Regions from separate parts of the Kribbella sp. NPDC050820 genome, predicted to be linked through region 1. Evidence: riboswitches for the same ligand, from Rfam matches in the RefSeq annotation. Region 1 holds a riboswitch; the other holds the start of a gene.
The links. Region 1 has a riboswitch for cobalamin ahead of cobN (cobaltochelatase subunit CobN). Riboswitches for the same ligand answer to the same signal wherever they lie in the genome.

Region 1 (9,143 bases):
GCACGCTGGGAGACGGACCCACGCCGACGGTCGCGGACGTCCGCCGTACCGCTGCCCTCGCGCGGCGCGTCGGCGTCGCGGCGGCGGGAGTGGCAGTGGGAGTTGCGGGGATCCTGGCGGTAGCGAGCCGGCGGAAGGGGAGACGGTGGGTAAGGACCTGAGCCGGCGGCCGCTGCGGATCGCCCTGATCCGGCACGCCGAGTCCGAGGCGAACCTGGACAAGACGATCTTCGAGCGCGTCCCCGACCACTCCATCCCGCTCACCCAGCACGGCCACGAGCAGGCCGCCCAGGCGGGCAAGCGGCTGCGGGAGCTGTTCGAGAACGAACCGGTCCGGGTCTACGTCTCGCCGTACCTGCGGGCCTGCCAAACGCTGGAGTCGCTCGGCATCGATGACCTGCTGGACGTCGTCCGCGAGGAGCCGCGGCTGCGGGAGCAGGACTGGGCCAATTTCCAGGACACCGAGGACATCGAGCGGCAGCAGCAGCTGCGGGACTCGTTCGGGCACTTCTTCTACCGGTTCACCGACGGCGAGTCCGGCGCCGACGTGTACGACCGCGTGTCGACGTTCCTGGAGACGATGCACCGCGACTTCGAGACACCGGACGCGCCACGGAACATGCTGCTGGTGTCGCACGGGCTGACCATGCGGCTGTTCTGCATGCGCTGGTTCCATTGGTCGGTCCGGTTCTTCGAGACGCTGTGCAACCCGGACAACGCCGAAACACGCGTTCTGCTGCGGCAGCCGGATTTCCGGTACAAGCTGGACCGGCCGTTCGAGCAGTGGACACCTTACGAACCGACGGAACGGGAGCGATCGGCATGGTTGTAGAGCAGACCCGGGAAGCGGTCCTCGAGCTGCTGGCGAGCCTGTCGCCGGCTCAGCTGGACAAGGTCAGGGCCGCCTTCGACACGCCCGACCACAAGGACTGGACGTACCTGCCCGGCGACCGGCCCGGGCTGCCGTTGGCCGAGCTGACCCCGGCCCAGCAGCGGCTCGCGGAGCGGCTGATCGAGATCGGTTGCAGTGAGCGCGGCGTGGCCGACTCGAAGGCCGTGCTGGAGGCCGAGGTGATCCTGCGCGGGATCCCCGACCTGCCGCCGACCGGCGAGTGGGAGGGTTCCGTGCTGGGCGGGCGGTACTTCCTCCGGGTGCTCGGCGACCCGGCCGGCACGGAGCCGTGGGCCTGGCGGCTGAACGGTCACCACCTGGCCCTGCACGTGACCCTCGTCGACGGCGCGATCGCGTTCACCCCGCAGTTCATCGGGTCGAACCCGGCCGAGGTGCGGTCGGGACCGCAGGCGGGCCGGCGGTTCCTGGCCGCCGAGCAGGACCTGGGCTTCCAGCTCCTGCACGCCCTCGAGCCCGGCCAGCGCGCGGTCGCCGTCGTCTCGGACGAGGCGCCCGACGACATCCTCACCCGGCACGACCCGGTCGCCGACGCATCCCTGCTGCACCGGGGCCTGGCGTACGGCGACATGACCGGCGAGCAACGCCAGGTGTTCAGCCTCCTGGTCGGCCAGTACGTCGGCCGCGCCGCCGGGCCGATCGGGTTGCAGACCTGGCAGGACATCACCGACCACGGCATCGAGCGCCTGACCTTCGCCTGGGCCGGCGAGACCGAGCCAGGCGTCGGCCACCGCCACTACTACTCGATCGTCGGCCCTACCTTCCTCGCCGAGTACGACAACACCCAGGACAACGCCAACCACATCCACTCCGTCTGGCGCGACCTCCGCAACGACTGGGGCACCGACCTGCTCGCTGCCCACTACTCCCAGAGCGCGCACTGATGGTTGGTGGACATGTCGTCGACGACCTGCGTGACCTACCGGCGGAGCGGCGTACGGGATGCCGTCGAAGACGCGGTAGTTGCTCTTGGCAACTCCCTGGACGGTGCCGGCGGTGGTCTGGACAAAACGCTCCGAGGCGCCGCGGGCGGTCGATGGCGCGAGGCCGACCGCGACCACAGCCAGAGGAGCTGAGACAGGAACCGGTGGGCTGGGACATGAAATACCATGTCCCAGCCCACCAGATGGTGTCTCGGGCCCCGACTTGAGTCGTAGGACCCGGGGCGGCCGCGCCGAGTCGTTGTGCTCGTCAGTGCGTGACGAGTGAGGCGCAGAAGGCTGCGAGTTGCTGCTCGGTGAAGCCGTGGCTCATCAGGAACTCGGCCTCCGCGACGGTGCCGAGGTGGCCGCCTGGGTTGAAGGATCCGCCGAAGCCGCCGGGTAGGACGGTGCCGTCGGGCAGGGTCGCCCCATCCAGGGCACCACTGGCGATGGCGCTGCGCAGCGGGCCGAGGCAACCGGAGTAGTTGGTGGCGAAGTCGTTCGCGGGCGTGTCGGCCGACGCGATGGCCGGGGCTGCGATGCCGAAGCTCAGCGCGGCCGCGACGGTGAGGACTGTGCGGGTGAGGACGTGCATGGTGGTCTTCCTTGTCGGTGTCGGTGTCGGTGTCGGTGGAATGGCGGTCGGCAGGTGCTCAGTTGGCGGGGAGTGCCGACGCCGTCAGTTGGGTGGCCGGCGCGATGCGCTCGAGCGGGATGGCGGCGATCTCGTTGACCTGCCGTACGGCGGTCTCGGACGATGCCTCGAACAAGCAGTGACACGAGCCGTCGGAAGGCACGTAGACCGAGCTGATGTAGCGGACCGGCGTACCTTCTCGGGTGAGCTGATCGGCGGCGTCACGAGCCCTGACAGCGGCGGCCGTGACGTCGCCGGCCGCAACGCCCGGCAGTTGTCGCTCGACGATGTAGGTGATCATGGGGACTCCCTGTGCTGGCCGGCCCCGATGGCCGGCGACACCGACGACGCTACGAATGCGGCGACCGGACTCGCGTCGGGGAAACCCCTACGCTTCTCCCTGCACCGGAGCCGCAACTGCGTGGGCCAACTGCGCGGCGAGCTGCGTGCGGGACGTGACACCGAGCTTGCGATAGACGCGAGTCAGGTGCGCCTCAACGGTCTTGGGACTCAGGAACAAGCTCGTGGCGATGTCGCGATTGCGTGCCCCCTCGGCGACGAGCAGGGCGATCTGCAACTCCTGCGCCGTCAGCTGGCGCCGGGGGTCGTCGCCGTGCGGCTGAAGGGTCTCGCCGGAGACCCGCAGCTCGCTGCGCGCCTGGTCGGCCCACAGCGCGGCGCCGTACTCCTCGCAGATCGCCAGCGCCGATCGCAATTGGTCTCGTGCGGCCGAGCGTCGGCCTTGACGGCGGAGACGCTCGCCGAAGCACAACCTCGTGCGCGCCTCCGCGAGTGGAGCGCCGACATCGCGGGCGAGCTCGAGGGACTCGATGAACCAGGTCTCGTACTCTTCGTCCGGGGCGAACAGTCCGCGACACCGAGCGACGGCGGCGAGGACACTCGCGGCGCCTCGCGGCCTGGCGTAGGCCTTGAGCCTTTCGATGAGCTCCACCGCCAGGTCGACCTGACCACACCGCACGTAAGCCTCCGCGAGATCGCCCTCGATGCCGAAGGTTCGCGGCTCGCTCACACCGCCGGCGGCCAGGAGTTCCGCGGCGGGTGCCAGCTCGTCGACGGCAGCCTGGTGCCTTCTGGACGCCAACCCCAAGGTGCCCAATGCCGCGGCGCACGTCACTCGTAGCTCTTCGGCCGGACGGGTGATTCGATCGACCTGTACGGCGTGCGCCTTGCACTCGATGCTTCGACCGAGGTCGGCCTCCACCCGGGCGAGTCCAGCCAGTGCCGTCGCCAGTTGGACCGGCTCGTCGAGTGACTCGGCAAGGGCACGTGCCTCGTCGGCCCGGACCAGGGCGTGATCGAGGCGAGCACCGCGACGCGCCACTTCCGCGGCATTGGTCAGGGCGTTCGTGAGCATCCAGAGGTCGCCGCTCGCGCGGCACAGCTCGATCGCACGGGTGAGCACGCGCTCGGCATCCGCCGACCGGTCCAGCCAGCTGAGCACCGGCCCGAGCATCGCCAGCGCGCTGACGTCATCTCCTTGCTCGGCCACGCGGGCTGCCTGTTCGGTCAGTCGCGCTCCGTCGTCGGTCTTGCCGGCCATGACGAGGGTGTAGGCGACCTTGAACGTCACCACCAGTGGATGGTCCCGGCAGCCGATCAGGTCCCACGCCTTCAACGCATACGGCAACGCATCGGCTGCCCGGCACTGCGCACCGAGGTCGACGACGGCGTACGCGAGGAGCTTGGCCGCCCGTTCGGCGTCGTACGGCGCGACCCGGTCGGCGGCCGCCTGGAGGCGCTGGGGTGGGTCGGCGTGGCCGCGCCACAGCGCAACCCGGGCGCGCTCGTGCTCTGCGTCCGCCCGGAGCAACGGATTCCCGCTCGCCGCGAGCACAGCCTCCAGGTGTTGTTGCGCGACCGAGTGATGCCCGGAGAGAAAGGCGGCCACCGCGGCGGAGTAGGTCCGCTCGGCTCGTCGCTCAGGATCGGGACTGAGCCGCGCGGCGAGCTCGTAGGCACGGCACTCCGCCCAGCGCCCGCCGCGGTTCCGGGCGAGGTCCGCTGTCCGTGCCAGATCGGCCGCGATCGCCTCGTCCGGGGCCACGGCCGACAGCGCAGCGTGCCAGGCGCGCAGTTCCGCCCGCCCGGCCGGAAGTGTCTCTGCAACGGATCGATGTGCGGCCTGCCGCTCAGCGATCGTCGCGGTCTGATGGACCACCGAGCGGAGCACCGGATGCCGGAACACCAGTCCCGACGAGGTCCAGCGCACCAGACCGGCTCGCTCAGCGTGATCGAGCGCCGCGGGATCGCCGGTGAGAGCTCTGACCGCCGGCAGTAGTTGTTCCGCTCCCGTGTCCTCACTCACCGCCAGCACCAACAGGGCGGCCCGGGACGGCGCGGGTAGCGCCTCGAGCTCCCTGCGATAGACATCGGCGATCTCGCTGCCCACTGGCAGCGGTTCGGGCAGTGGCACCTGTCCGCTCAGCTCGGTGGGTTCAAGCGCAGCGACCAGCTCACGCAACGCCAGGGGGTTTCCGGTGGCCGCTCGCAACAGCATCGATCGGACGGACTCGGGCAGCTCGTGTCGTGCCGCGGCTCTGAGCACCTCACCGGCCGCGTCGTCGCCGAGACCTTGAAGCCGGAGCACCGGTATCCCGCGCGGCAGGTCCGTGTCGGGCCGTGGGTCGCGCGCTGCGAAGACCATGGCGATCCGCTCGGACTCGATTCGCCGTACTGCGAAGGCGAGCGCGGACCCCGAGGCGGCGTCCAGCCATTGAAAGTCGTCGACGAGGCACAGCATCGGCAGAGCCGCGGACGCGTCGGACAGCAGCGTCAGCGTGGCCGCCGCGACGGCGAATCCGTCGACCTCCTGCGCCGCGGTCTCGGCGAAGGCGGCATGCAGCGCGTTGGCTTGGCGGACGGGCAGTGCCGCGATGCTGTCTGCCGCCGGCCGAAGCAGCTCGAACAGCCCCGAGTAGGGCAGTTCCGTCTCGGTCTCGATCCCGGTAGCTCGCAGGATTCGGAAGTCGGCCGCACCCGCGGCGGTGTCGTCGAGCAGCGAGGTCTTTCCGATACCGGGCTCGCCCAGCACCAGCAACCCACCCCCGAACCCGGCCTGAGCCCCCGCGAGCAGGCGACCGACCCGAGCCCGATCCGCGTCGCGCCCCACCAGCACACTTCACCGTACCCCTGACACCGCCGGCGCACCCAGGCGCAGCACTCTGCGCAGCTGCTCGCGAGAACCACGGCGAGGGTTCGGCTAGAGTCGCTCTGTCAATCGACGGCATCAGCAGGAACCCGGTGTGAGTCCGGGACGGTCCCGCCACTGTGACCACCTTGTGTGGGAGTCAGGAACTGCCGCCGTCGAACCTCCGGACGGGGCGTGGACACCCCGAGGAAGGATCGTGGCCCATGAACGAGCGAAGCGAGTTCATCGTCAGACACCGTCCCGCGAACCTGCTGCTGCTCTCCACCGCCGACACCGACCTGCTGGCCGCCTCCGAGGCGGATGCAGGCTGGAAGGTCGCGAATCCCGCCCGGCTGGACCTCGCCGAGCTGACCCCGCTGCTGGACTCCGCCGAAGTCGTGGTGGTCCGCCTGCTCGGCGGTCGCCGAGCCTGGGAGGAGGGGCTCGACGCGGTGGTCGCGTCCGGCAAGCCGGCCGTGGTGGTCAGCGGCGAGGCGGCGCCCGACGCCGAGCTCATGTCGCTGTCGACGGTCCCCGCCGGTGCGGTCACCGAAGCGCTCGCCTACCTGCGCGAGGGCGGCGCCGGGAACCTCCGCAACCTGGCCGGGTTCCTCCGCGACACGATCCTGCTGACCGGCGACGAGTTCGATCCGCCGCAGGCACTTCCGGCGTACGGCGTCCGTGGCACCTTCGTCGAGGACGAGCGCCCGGTCGTCGGCATCGTCTACTACCGCGCGCACGAGATCTCCGGAAACACCGCGTTCGTGGACGCACTGGCCGCCGCGGTGACGAACGCAGGCGCACAACCGTTGCCGGTGTACTGCGGCACCCTCCGCGGACTGGATCCGACCAGCCCCGACAACGCCGGCCTCTTCGAGCTGCTGCGGAAGTGCGACGTACTGGTCACGACTCTGCTCGCCGCCGGTGGATCCGTCGCGGCGGACGCGAGTGCGGGCGGTGCGGACGATGCGTGGGACGCGGGTGCGCTCGCGTCGCTCGACATCCCGCTGATCCAGGGTCTCGCGCTGACCTCGACGCGCGAGCAGTGGGAGGCCAGCGACGCCGCGGTCAGTCCGCTCGACGCGGCGACCCAGGTGGCGATCCCGGAGTTCGACGGGCGGCTGATCACGATCCCGTTCTCGTTCAAGTCGTACGACGAGGACGGCCTGGCTCGTTACGCGCCCGACCCGGAGCGCTGCGACCGGCTCGCCGGGATCGCGGTAGCACATGCCCGGCTGCGGCACGTCCCGGTCGCCGAGAAGCGGCTCGCTCTGGTGCTGTCGTCGTACCCGACGAAGCATGCGCGGATCGGGAACGCGGTCGGTCTGGACACTCCGGCGTCCGCGGTCGTGCTGCTCGGCCGGCTCCAGGAGGCCGGGTACGACCTCGGTGATCTCGACGTGAACGAGCTGGAGGGTGACGGGCTTATCCACCGGCTGATCGCGGCCGGTGGTCACGATGTCGACTGGCTGACCGACGAGCAGTTGGCGAACGCGGTCGCGACGATCCCGCCGGCGACGTACGAGCAGTGGTTCGGCCGCGCCCCGGAGTCGTTGCGGGAGGCAATGACCGAGGCGTGGGGAGCGCCGCCGGGGGAGTTGTACGTCAACACGGCCGGTGAGATTGCGCTGGCGGCCTTGCGGTTCGGGAACGTCGTCCTGATGATCCAGCCGCCGCGTGGGTTCGGCGAGAACCCGGTGGCGATCTACCACGACCCGGACATGGCCCCGTCGCACCACTACCTGGCGGCGTACCGCTGGCTGGAGGCCTCGACGGACGAGGGCGGCTTCGGTGCGCATGCCGTCGTACACCTGGGCAAGCACGGGACGCTGGAGTGGCTGCCGGGCAAGGGCATCGGGATGGCGGCCGACTGCGCGCCGGACGCCGTACTCGGGAACCTGCCGATGGTCTACCCGTTCATCGTCAACGACCCCGGCGAGGGGACGCAGGCGAAGCGGCGGGCGCACGCCACCGTCGTCGACCACCTGGTGCCGCCGATGGCCCGGGCCGAGACGTACGGCGACATGGCGAAGCTCGAGTACCTGCTCGACGAGTACGCGACCGTGCAGGCGCTGGACCCGGAGAAGGTGCCGACCCTGCGGGCCCAGATCTGGACGCTGATCCAGGCGGCGCAGTTGCACCACGACCTGCACACCTCGGAGAAGCCCGAGGACGACGACTTCGACGAGTTCGTGCTGCACCTGGACGGCTACCTGTGCGAGATCAAGGACGTGCAGATCCGTGACGGGCTGCACGTGCTCGGCGGCGCGCCGGTCGGCGAAGCGCGGATCAACCTGGTGCTCGCCGTACTGCGGGCCCGGCAGCTGTGGGGTGGGTCGTACTCGATCCCGGGTCTGCGTACGGCGCTCGGCGACAGCTTCGGCGTGTCCGAGGCCGACCTGCTTGCGGACCCGGGGAAGAGCGTCGATCTCGCAGACCTGGCGACGCTGGCCGATCTGCCCGCGGTGACCGGCGCGGACGGCGTCGACCTGCTCGAGGCTGTCGCCCGGAAGCTCGTCGTCGGGATGGAGACGCTGAGCTGGGACGCCGCGAAGGTCCCGGTGGTCGTCGCCGAGGTCATCGGGCGCTCGTCCGCCGGGGTCGAGGCCTCGCTGAGCTTCGCCGCGACTGAAGTGGTTCCGCGGCTCGCCCGGACCGGTGATGAGCTGGTCAACGTCCTCCGGGCGCTGGACGGCCGCTTCGTCGAGGCAGGTCCGTCGGGGTCGCCGACCCGCGGGCTGGTCAACGTGCTGCCGACGGGCCGCAACTTCTACGCGGTCGACCCGAAGGCGATCCCGAGCCGCAATGCCTGGGACGTGGGCGTCGCGCTCGCCGACTCGCTCCTCAACCGGCACAAGGCCGAGACAGGGGAGTGGCCGCGGTCGGTCGGTCTGACGGTGTGGGGTACGTCGGCCATGCGCACCCAGGGCGACGACCTCGCCGAGGTGTTGTGGCTGCTCGGATGCCGCCCGGTCTGGGACGAGGCGTCCCGCCGGGTCACCGGCTTCGAGGTGGTCCCGCTCGACGAGCTCGGCCGCCCGCGGGTCGACGTCACGGTCCGGATCTCCGGGTTCTTCCGGGACGCCTTCCCGCACGTCGTCGCGCTGCTGGACGAGGCGGTCCGCGCGGTCGCCGCGCTGGACGAGCCGGCGTCGGACAACTACCTGCGCGCGCACGTGGACGTCGATGTTGCCGAGGGCAATGATCTGCGGTCCGCCACCGCCCGGGTATTCGGCTCCAAGCCCGGCTCGTACGGCGCCGGCCTGCTGCCGCTCGTGGACGCGCGGAACTGGCGGACCGACGCCGAACTCGCCGAGGTGTACGCGGTCTGGGGCGGGTACGCCTACGGCAAGGACCTCGACGGCGCCGAGGCCCGCGGGTCGATGGAGCGCGCCTACGCCCGGATCCAGGTCGCGGCGAAGAACGCGGACACCCGCGAGCACGACATCATGGACTCCGACGACTACTTCCAGTACCACGGCGGCATGATCGCGATGGTCCGCCACCTCACCGGCTCGAACCCGAAGG
Region 2 (9,143 bases), on a different contig from region 1:
AGCATCTGCCGCACCTCGGCCTGGAACGCCGCCGTCCACAGGTGCGGGTTCTCCTGCTTGATCTGGTTGATGCAGTCGATGCCGAAGTTCAGGTGGATGGACTCGTCGCGCAGGATGTACTGGTACTGCTCGGCGATCCCGACCATCTTGTTCCGCCGGCCGAGCGACAGGATCTGCGCGAACCCGGTGTAGAACCACATCCCCTCGAACACGACGTAGAACGCGATCAGGTCCCGCAGGAAGGCGGTGTCGGCTTCCGGCGTCCCCGTGCGGAAGTCCGGATCCTCCAGGTGCTGGGTGTACTTCAGCGCCCAGGCGTCCTTGTCCGAGATCGACGGCACCTCCCGGTACATGTTGAACAACTCGCCCTCGTCCAGGCCGAGCGACGTGCAGATGTACTGGAAGGTGTGCGTGTGCACGGCCTCCTCGAACGCCTGGCGCAGCAGGTACTGCCGGCACTCGGGGTTGGTCAGCTGCCGGTAGACGGCCAGCACGATGTTGTTCGCGACCAGCGACTCCGCGGTGGCGAAGAAGCCGAGGTTGCGCTTCAGCATCAGCCGCTCGTTGTCGGTCAGTCCGTCGCGAGCCCCTGGTGGACGCCGCCACAGCGCGATGTCCGCCTGCATGGACACCTCGGTCGGCATCCAGTGGTTGTTGCATCCGGCAAGGTACTTCTCCCAGGCCCACCGGTACTTCAGCGGCAGCAACTGGTTGACGTCCGCCCGCGCGTTGATCATCGCCTTGTCGTCGACGTGCACCCGGCCGGCGCCGACGGAGATCTCGCCCAATCCGGTGGTCACTGGCACGCCTCGCATTCCGGGTCGTCGATGGCACACACGGCTCCGGTCGGTGCAGGAAGGTTCACCGGTACGGCGTTCAGCCGGCCGTCCGTGCCTTGCAGCGTGGACTTCTCCACGTGGGTCGCTGACTGGGAACGCAGGTAATAAGTCGTCTTGAGGCCATGACGCCATGCCGACCGGTACAGCTCGTCCAGCGCCCGGCCCGACGGCGCGGCCATGTAGAGGTTCAGCGACTGCGCCTGGTCGATCCACTTCTGCCGCCGCGAGGCCGCCTTCACCAGCCACCGCGGCTCGATCTCGAACGCGGTCGCGTACAGCTCGCGCAGGTCGGCCGGGACGCGCTCGATCCCGGCGAGGATGCCGTCGTGGTACTTCAGGTCCGACACCATCACCTGGTCCCACAGCCCGCGCGCCTTCAGGTCGGCGACCAGGTACGGGTTCGCCACCGTGAACTCGCCGGACATGTTCGACTTCACGAACAGGTTGCTGTACGCCGGTTCGATCGACTGGCTCACCCCGCAGATGTTGGAGATCGTCGCGGTCGGCGCGATCGCCATCACGTTGGAGTTGCGCATCCCGTCCCGCAGAACCTTCGCCCGGAGCGCGTCCCAATTGAGTTGCTTGCTTTCGTCAACGATCAGGTCGCCGTCGCGGGCGTTCCGCAGCAGCGCGATCGAGTCGATCGGCAGCACACCCTGACTCCACAGCGAACCGTCGTACGTCGAGTAGCGGCCGCGCTCGGCGGCGAGCTCGCTGGACGCCTCGATCGCGTGGTAGCTGATCTGCTCCATCGAGGTGTCGGCGAAGGTGACGGCCGCGTCGGCGGAGTACGGGATGCGCAGCCGGAAGAGCGCGTCGGCAAAGCCCATCAGGCCGAGGCCGACCGGGCGGTGCCGCTGGTTGGCGCGCTCGGACTCCGGAGTGGTGTAGAAGTTCACGTCGATGACGTTGTCGAGCATCCGGACCGCTGTCTTCACTGTGTCGCGCAGCAGCTCGGCGTCGAGGCCCTCGTCGGTGAGATGCGCGACCAGGTTGACCGAACCGAGGTTGCAGACCGCGGTCTCGTCAACGGTGGTGTTGAGGGTGATCTCGGTGCACAGGTTCGACGAGTGGACCACGCCGTCGTGCTGCTGCGGCGACCGCAGGTTGCAGGCGTCCTTGAAGGTGATCCACGGATGCCCGGTCTCGAACAGCACGGTCAGCATCCGCCGCCACAGCTCGACCGCCCGGACCCGGCGGAACACCTTGATCTCGCCGCGATCCGCCGCTTCCTCGTAACCGCGGTAGGCCTCGGCGAAGGCAGCGCCGTACAGATCGTGGAGGTCGGGGACCTCGTCGGGGGAGAAGAGCGTCCACTGGCCGTCCGCCTCGACGCGCTGCAGGAACAGATCGGGCACCCAGTTCGCCGTGTTCATGTCGTGCGTCCGGCGGCGCTCGTCGCCGGTGTTCTTGCGCAGGTCGAGGAACTCCTCGAGGTCGATGTGCCAGGTCTCCAGGTAGGCGCACACCGCGCCCTTGCGCTTGCCGCCGTTGTGGGCCAAGCCGGCGCTGGTCATGTACGACTCGTCGACCTCGACCTCGAGGTCGTGCACGACTGGCACGGTCGCAATTGTGCTCACCTCTCGCACGCGCGAGAAGACCATGCTTTGGTGTGCGATCCAGTTGAGCTTCCGGATGGGCGTGACGCCCACGAGTTCGGCAATCCCAGGTACGGCGGGAATACGGAGGTCGAAGACGTGCACAGGTTTCGAAAAGGTAATCCCGGATCCGTCGGAGCGCTGACCGACGTGACGATCGTCGCGCGTGCGGTATTGCCCTGCGGTGGGAATTCCTAGCCGGAGCAGCTGGTAGCGCAGGCCGTTGACGAGCTTTCGTGAAGTAGTCGTGAAGTAGATCTCCTTGCCACGCGAGACTCCACCGTCTGTTTCCAGGAGCCCGCGGATGAGCGCACGGGTCTGGGCGAGCGGGAGATGCGCGAGTCGACGCGCGATGTGCTTGCGATGTTGCTCGTCGTAGAGGTCCTTGCCGGCGAACGGTAGCGTCGCTTCGCCGGGTCCGGCGATACGTCCCGTCAACGGGTCCCTTCTGGGGCCGCGTCCCGCCGCCCAATGGACCTGTGCGTAGCTGTCACCGCGACTGGTCTCCCAGAAGTGGATTTCGCGAGCGCTGAGGTAATCGCGTACGAACGACAGGTGCGTGTCGCGCTGTGGATTGCCGGACACTCCCCACTGACTGCCGTTTTTCGACAGGTGGCCGTCACCGAGGAGGATGCCGTACAGGCGTGCATCGTCTTCGGTCAGACCGTGAACCGGAATGACCTCCTTTGGGACGACCTGCCCGACGTAGTCACCGCTGCTGAGCATGCCGGCCTCGACCCAGGCTGCTTGTGCCTTTCCCTTCGCGAGCCACTCGAGCGTTCGCTCGTTACTCTGCTCCATCGGCACGCCTTGAATCGCGTAGAGAGGATGACCTGCCGTAACCGTGAGCGGTTCGATCGAATGCTTCACGTCGATCTCCACCATCGGGTCGTTTTGGTCGTACGTGAATGTCTTCGTTACCTCGCGATACTTACCGCTCGCACCGAGCACCAGATCGCCCGTCGTGATCTCGCTGATCGGTGTTGCGCCGCATGCGGCATAGACGAGAGTCTCCGGAGCAAAACACTGATTGACCGCGACCGCCGTGTCGTTGGCGATCTTCAGGAACGGTACGACGCCCTGCGACTCGCCGTTGGTCCCGCGGATCTTGGCGCCGATGCCGCGGACCGGGGTCCAGTCGTTGCCGAGACCGCCGGAGTACTTGGCGAGCAGGGCGTTGTTGCGGATCTTGGTGAAGATGCCGCCCAGGTCGTCCTCGACCGTGGTGAGGAAGCAGGACGACAGCTGCGGCCGGGTCGTGCCGGAGTTGAACAGCGTCGGCGTGGAGGACATGAACCGGAACGAGCTGAGCAGCTCGTAGAACTGGATGGCCCGCGCCTCGCGGTCGTCCTCGCGCAGCGCCATCCCCATCGCGACCCGCAGGAAGAAGGCTTGCGGCAGCTCGTACCGCACTTTGTCGATGTGCAGCAGATAGCGGTCGTAGAGGGTCTGCAGGCCGAGGAACGCGAAGTCGAGGTCGCGCTCGGGCTTGATCGCGGCCGCGAGCGCGGTCAGGTCGAAGCTCGCGAGCTCCGGGTCGAGCTGGCCCGCCTCGATGCCGGTCCGGATGTACTCCGGGAAGTACGCCGGGTACGCCGTAGTCATGTCGGCCTGGCTCGCCTGCCGCGGCTCGCCGTGCACGCGGCCGAGTGTCTCGCGGCGGATCTGGTCGAGCAGCAGGCGGGAGGCGGCGAAGCTGTACTGCGGCTCGGTCTCGACGTACGACCGCGCCGCCATCACCAGCGCGAGCTCGACCTCGTGCTGGGCGATGCCGTCGTAGCAGGAGCCGAGCGTCGCGTCGAAGATCAGCTGCGGGTCGACCGCGTCGAGGCCGTCGGCAGCCTCGCCGACGATCACCCGCAGCCGGTCGAGGTCGAGCGGCGCCGCGCTGCCGTCGGCCGCGCGCACGGTGATGACCGGCTTCTCGGTCACGCCGGCCAGGTCGGCGGGCGTGCGGGCGCGGGTGCGCTCCTCCCGGTAGAGGACGTAGGCGCGGGCGACCTGGTGCTCGCCGGCGCGCATCAGCGCCAGCTCGACCTGGTCCTGGATGTCCTCGACCTGGACGGTACGACGGGCGTCACCGCGGCTGGTGAGCGCGTCGACGACCCGGCCGGTCAGGTCGGTCACCAGGTCGCGGACCCGGTGCGTCGCGCCTGCGTCCGGGCCCTCGACGGCGAGGAACGCCTTGGACATGGCAACGGCGATCTTGGACTGGTCGAACGCCGTACTGCTGCCGTCGCGGCGGACGACGGTCAGCTCGATCGACGGCCGGCCGGCCGTCGATCGCGATGAGGAAGTGACGGTCACAGATGCTCTTTCCACGCGAGTTCGGAGGGCCTGGACTCGCGGGCGGGGAGCATGACGGGACAGGCAGCACCGGCCGGAACTGCGCCTGTCACGCCCTGCGACCCGCCCTCGAGGTCTCGGACCGCGCGCACCGGCGGTGCACGCGCCGGTGGCAGGTACTCGGACTCGCGGACGGATTCCGCTCACCGTTGCGGGGCAGCTCCGGAGTCGCACCGGATTCCCCTGTTGCCTCGGCGTCACCCACATCTTGTGGTGTTGGTGACTCCGAACCACCAGCAGTAGTGATGCTAGGGCTCGGCTCCGACATTTTGTGGCAGCGCCACGCCGCGTGTCGCACATCTTGTGGTCCCCGCCGCCCCGCGTCTCAGGCCGCCGCCGCGTAGAGGTCCTGCAGCGTCATGATCTCCGAGCCGTGGTGGATCAGCTCCCGGTTGAGGCGCAGTACGACGTGACCGAACGGCTCGGCGGCGTCGAGCTCGGTCGCCTGGCTGAGGCCGACCGTCATCACCTGCTCCTCGTCCAGCGCGGCGACCGATTCACGCCAGGCCTCGACCCAGTGCGTCAGCCAGGCGACGGCGTCGCGGGCGTTGCCGTGCAACGTGATGTCGGCGCGCCCTTGCCTTCGCTCGCCGAAGGTCCACTCCCAGCGCTCGAAGAACATCTCGGTCAGGTGGGCGATCAGCCAGGCGATCGTGCGCGGGCCGCGATGGTCGGGCTCGTCCGGCCACTGCGCGACCCACTCGCCGGAGCCGAGTGATCGGAACCGGCCGGCGTAGTGGCGCCGGACGACGGTCAGCGCCTCGCCGCTCGGCTGCCAGAAGTACTGCTCGTCGGTCAGCTCCGCGAGCCGGGTGGACAACACCATCCAGCTGAAGCCGAGCTGGCCGCGGACCATCGCCATCGCCGAGGGGCGGTACAGGATGTCCCAGTCGAACGGCTCCGGCATCACGGTTCCTCACGCTCCCGATCAGATTTTGCAGCAGGATCGAACATGTGTTCGAATTGTTGCCTGAACGGGAGGAGAAAGTCAATGAGCACTGCGTGTCGGTTCTGGCCTCGACGGCACTGGCCTGCTAGGCGGTTCGATCCTGGTATCGGCGGCCGGGCTGGCGAAACGCCGTTCCAGCAAGGTGAAGGCATCGATCAGCTCGGGTGCTTCGTAGACGCGGTTCCGGCGACCGTCGGTGACCTCCCGCAGGATGCGGGCCTCGACCAACCTCGCGAGCGCCTGGTTCGCGGCCTGTTGCGAGCGGTCGATCAGTCGGGCCGCGCCCGCCAAGGTGAGCACCGGCGCCGCGGGCAGCGTCTCGATCAGCAGCTCCACGGCCGAGCCGGCCCGCACCGGTGCGGCCCGGTCTCGCCAGGCGGCCTTGAGGTCGGCCGCCGTCCTCTCGAAGCGGGCGGCCTCCGCGGTGGCGTGGCTGCACGCGGCGGCGAACATCTGCAGCCACTGGTTGGCTGCCGTGCGGGCCCGTGGAGTGGTCGGCTTGCCAACGTGCCGGAAGGCGGTGAGCGCCTCGATGTACTGCGTGGCGTGGGTCGCGAGCGACAGCGACACCGGCGGGACCGTTCGCTCGACCAAGCCCTCCGCACGCAGGATCAGGTGGATCAGCGCGCGGCCGGTCCGTCCGTTGCCATCGGCAAAGGGATGGACGGTCTCGAACTGTGCGTGCGCGATCGCGGTCTTCGCCAGCACCGGCAGGCGGGACTCGCGGACGAAGGTCATCAGGTCGGCGAGGAGCTCCGGGATCAGCTGGGCCGGCGGCGGGACGTAGTACGCCTCGGCGGGGGAGCGGCCGCCGATCCAGTTCTGCAGGTACCTGACCTCGCCGCCGAGCTCTGGCGTCGGCGAGTGCGCCATCAGCCGGCGGTGGGCTTCCAGCAGGTGCGCGACCTCGAGTTTGTCGCCGGCCTGCACGGACTCGGTCACCCAGGTCATGGCGTCGACCGCGCCGAGCACCTCCTCGGCGGTCACGTCACGCTGTCGCTCCCCCAGGACCTCGGCCTTCAGCAGGCGGCGCGCGCCGACGACCAGTCCCTCGATCTGCGAGGACCCGACCGCCTCGGCCCGCAGCAGCAGTCGTGCCAGCGCCTCACTGTTCGTCAGGACGGCGGCCGTCGCGTCCAGCCGGGCGAGATCGCCGGCCGCGTCCTCCAGGGCGGCGAGCACGTCGTCACTCAGGTCGAACGTCCGCCCGACCAAGGGATCCGGGAAGTACAGCTCGTACGACCCGCCCAACCGCTCCGCCCGGGTGAACCCGTCCGGGTGCCCAGGCCACCGATGCAACTCCACTCGCGCCATGACCATGTCCCTTCCGTGTTCAAGCTTACTTCATAACCTTGAACAAGATGGTGCGGAGGTGAAGGGGAGTGCGATCGAATCATGATTACTCAGCGTTGCGATCAGGCCCTGAGCTTCCTTGGCATCGGTGGCATGACTGTGAGTGAGAACCGCCGATGAGCATGAGCGCGGAGATGTGGACCTGGGCTTGGGCAGACTGGGCCGTGGCTGAACGTCAGCGAACGGAGGGGTCAGTGAGCCTGGACGCGGAGACTCGGCAGATGGTGGCGGCCAACGAGGCCGACTGGGACGCACGAGCGCCGTTGCACGCGGCCAGCCAGTTCTACAGTCAGCCGGCGGAGTACTGGTTCGCCGATTACGAGTGGGAGGACCTGGGTCGACTCGGCGGGCGCGACGTACTGCACCTGCAGTGTCACCTGGGGACCGAGACGATCGCGTTCGCGCGTCGTGGGGCCCGGACGGTCGGGCTGGACCTGTCGGCGAAGTCGCTTGAGGAAGCGCGCCGGATCGCAAGCGAGTCGGGGCAGGCAGTCGAGTATGTGCACGCCAACGTGTACGACGCCGTCGAGGCAGTGCGGGGTCGTCAGTTCGATGTCGTCTACACCGGCAAGGGCGCGCTCTGCTACCTGCCGGAGCTGCAGGCGTGGGCGAAGGTCGTTCGCGACTTGCTCAAGCCCGGCGGTGCGCTCTACATCGTCGAGTTCCACCCGCTCCTGAACGCGCTTCGGCCGGTGTCGCTGCCCGGCGAGTCCGAAGAGCTGACGATCCGTACCGACTACCTCGAAGGCCGCGGCCCGATCGCGCACGAATCGACGGTGACCTACACCGGCGACGAAGTCCCCGGCCGTCAACGCAGCTATGAGTGGCGGCACGGCCTCGGCGAACTCGTCACCACCCTCGCCGCCACCGGCTTCACCATCACCAGCCTCCGCGAGTCCGAAGTCCTCCAATGGCCGCGCTGGCCGTCCATGCAACAAACCCCAGAGGGCTGGTGGCGCCTACCCGACGACGCGCCCCGCGTCCCCCTGCTCTTCGCACTCAAGGCGGTCAGGGCCTGAAGCCGTTCGTCTCATAATCAAATCTCAGAATCTTTAGATTTTGAGATGGCGATAGACGGTCGCTCTGGAGACGCCGAGACGCGTTCCGATCTCCTCGGCGCTCTGCCCATCGGCGTACAGGGACCGAGCCTCTGCCAGCTGTTCCTCGGTGAGCAGCGGGCGTCGCCCGCCGTTGCGTCCCCGGGCGCGCCCGCGCTCCTGGGGTACGGGCGCTTCGCCCAGCAACGCCCGTGCGCCGTCCAGGATCAGCTTGCGCAATCGATCGGCCGGTGCGTCGCGGAACAGCACGACCGGATCGGCCAGTCCGGCGACCACCTGGCAGGCACGCACCCGCTGCTCGAGCCCGCTGCTCGGGCCGGCCACCAAGTCGTTGGCCAACGCGATCGAGGTGCGGAAACGGTCGGCGATCGGCGCTTGGACGAGCAGGGTCATGTCCTTGACCAGCATCGTGAGCGTGTGACGGTGACGCAGGTGTACGTCGACGTACCCCTCGATTGCCCGCCAACGGACCTCATCGGCATCGGCGCCGGACTCGGCCTGAGCCAGCACCGCCTCCAGTTCGTCCAGCAACGGCACCGTGAGCTGGCGGAGGATCTCCTCCTTGGAGTCGAAGTGGTAGTAGAGGGCGGCCTTGGTGATGCCCACTTCGTCCGCGATGGCCTGCATGGAGGAGGCACGGTAGCCGCGGGCGGCGAACAGGATTCGGGCCGCTTCCAGGATCCGCTCGGATGTCATAGCGCTCACTTACCTGCGGTCAGTTTTTTCGCTAGAGTGCTTACCGGAAGTCAGTCTATGACTCTGGGGAGATCCGTATGCGGACCAAGGTGTCCTTCAGCGCGGCCGGCGTCCAGTGCGTCGGCTACCTCTACTTGCCCGCCGGTTCCCGTCCGCTGCCCTGCGTGGTGCTCTGCCACGGCTTCAGCGGGACGATGGACCGCCTGTTCGACTATGCCGAGCGCTTCGCCGCCGCGGGGTTCGCTGCGCTGGTCTTCGACTATCGGGGTTTCGGCGAGAGTGACGGCGAGCCGCGTCAGCTTCC

Region 2: another riboswitch for cobalamin. It lies ahead of AB0H36_RS18015 (ribonucleoside-diphosphate reductase subunit alpha); the one in region 1 lies ahead of cobN (cobaltochelatase subunit CobN).

Annotation. Positions count from the first base shown of each region.
Region 1 covers NZ_JBFAHB010000080.1:27,369-36,511, reverse strand. The annotation lists gene AB0H36_RS40590 (cobalamin biosynthesis protein) at 1-161, shown strand, start outside; gene AB0H36_RS40585 (histidine phosphatase family protein) at 146-832, shown strand; gene AB0H36_RS40580 (DUF3500 domain-containing protein) at 823-1,794, shown strand; gene AB0H36_RS40575 (hypothetical protein) at 2,102-2,428, opposite strand; gene AB0H36_RS40570 (nickel-binding protein) at 2,487-2,768, opposite strand; gene AB0H36_RS40565 (LuxR family transcriptional regulator) at 2,856-5,597, opposite strand; cobalamin riboswitch at 5,674-5,806, shown strand; gene cobN (cobaltochelatase subunit CobN) at 5,840-9,143, shown strand, end outside.
Region 2 covers NZ_JBFAHB010000018.1:8,516-17,658, reverse strand. The annotation lists gene AB0H36_RS18020 (ribonucleotide-diphosphate reductase subunit beta) at 1-815, opposite strand, end outside; gene AB0H36_RS18015 (ribonucleoside-diphosphate reductase subunit alpha) at 797-4,744, opposite strand; cobalamin riboswitch at 4,877-5,033, opposite strand; gene AB0H36_RS18010 (DinB family protein) at 5,109-5,690, opposite strand; gene AB0H36_RS18005 (Fic family protein) at 5,772-7,046, opposite strand; gene AB0H36_RS18000 (class I SAM-dependent methyltransferase) at 7,280-8,104, shown strand; gene AB0H36_RS17995 (TetR family transcriptional regulator) at 8,138-8,839, opposite strand; gene AB0H36_RS17990 (alpha/beta hydrolase) at 8,917-9,143, shown strand, end outside.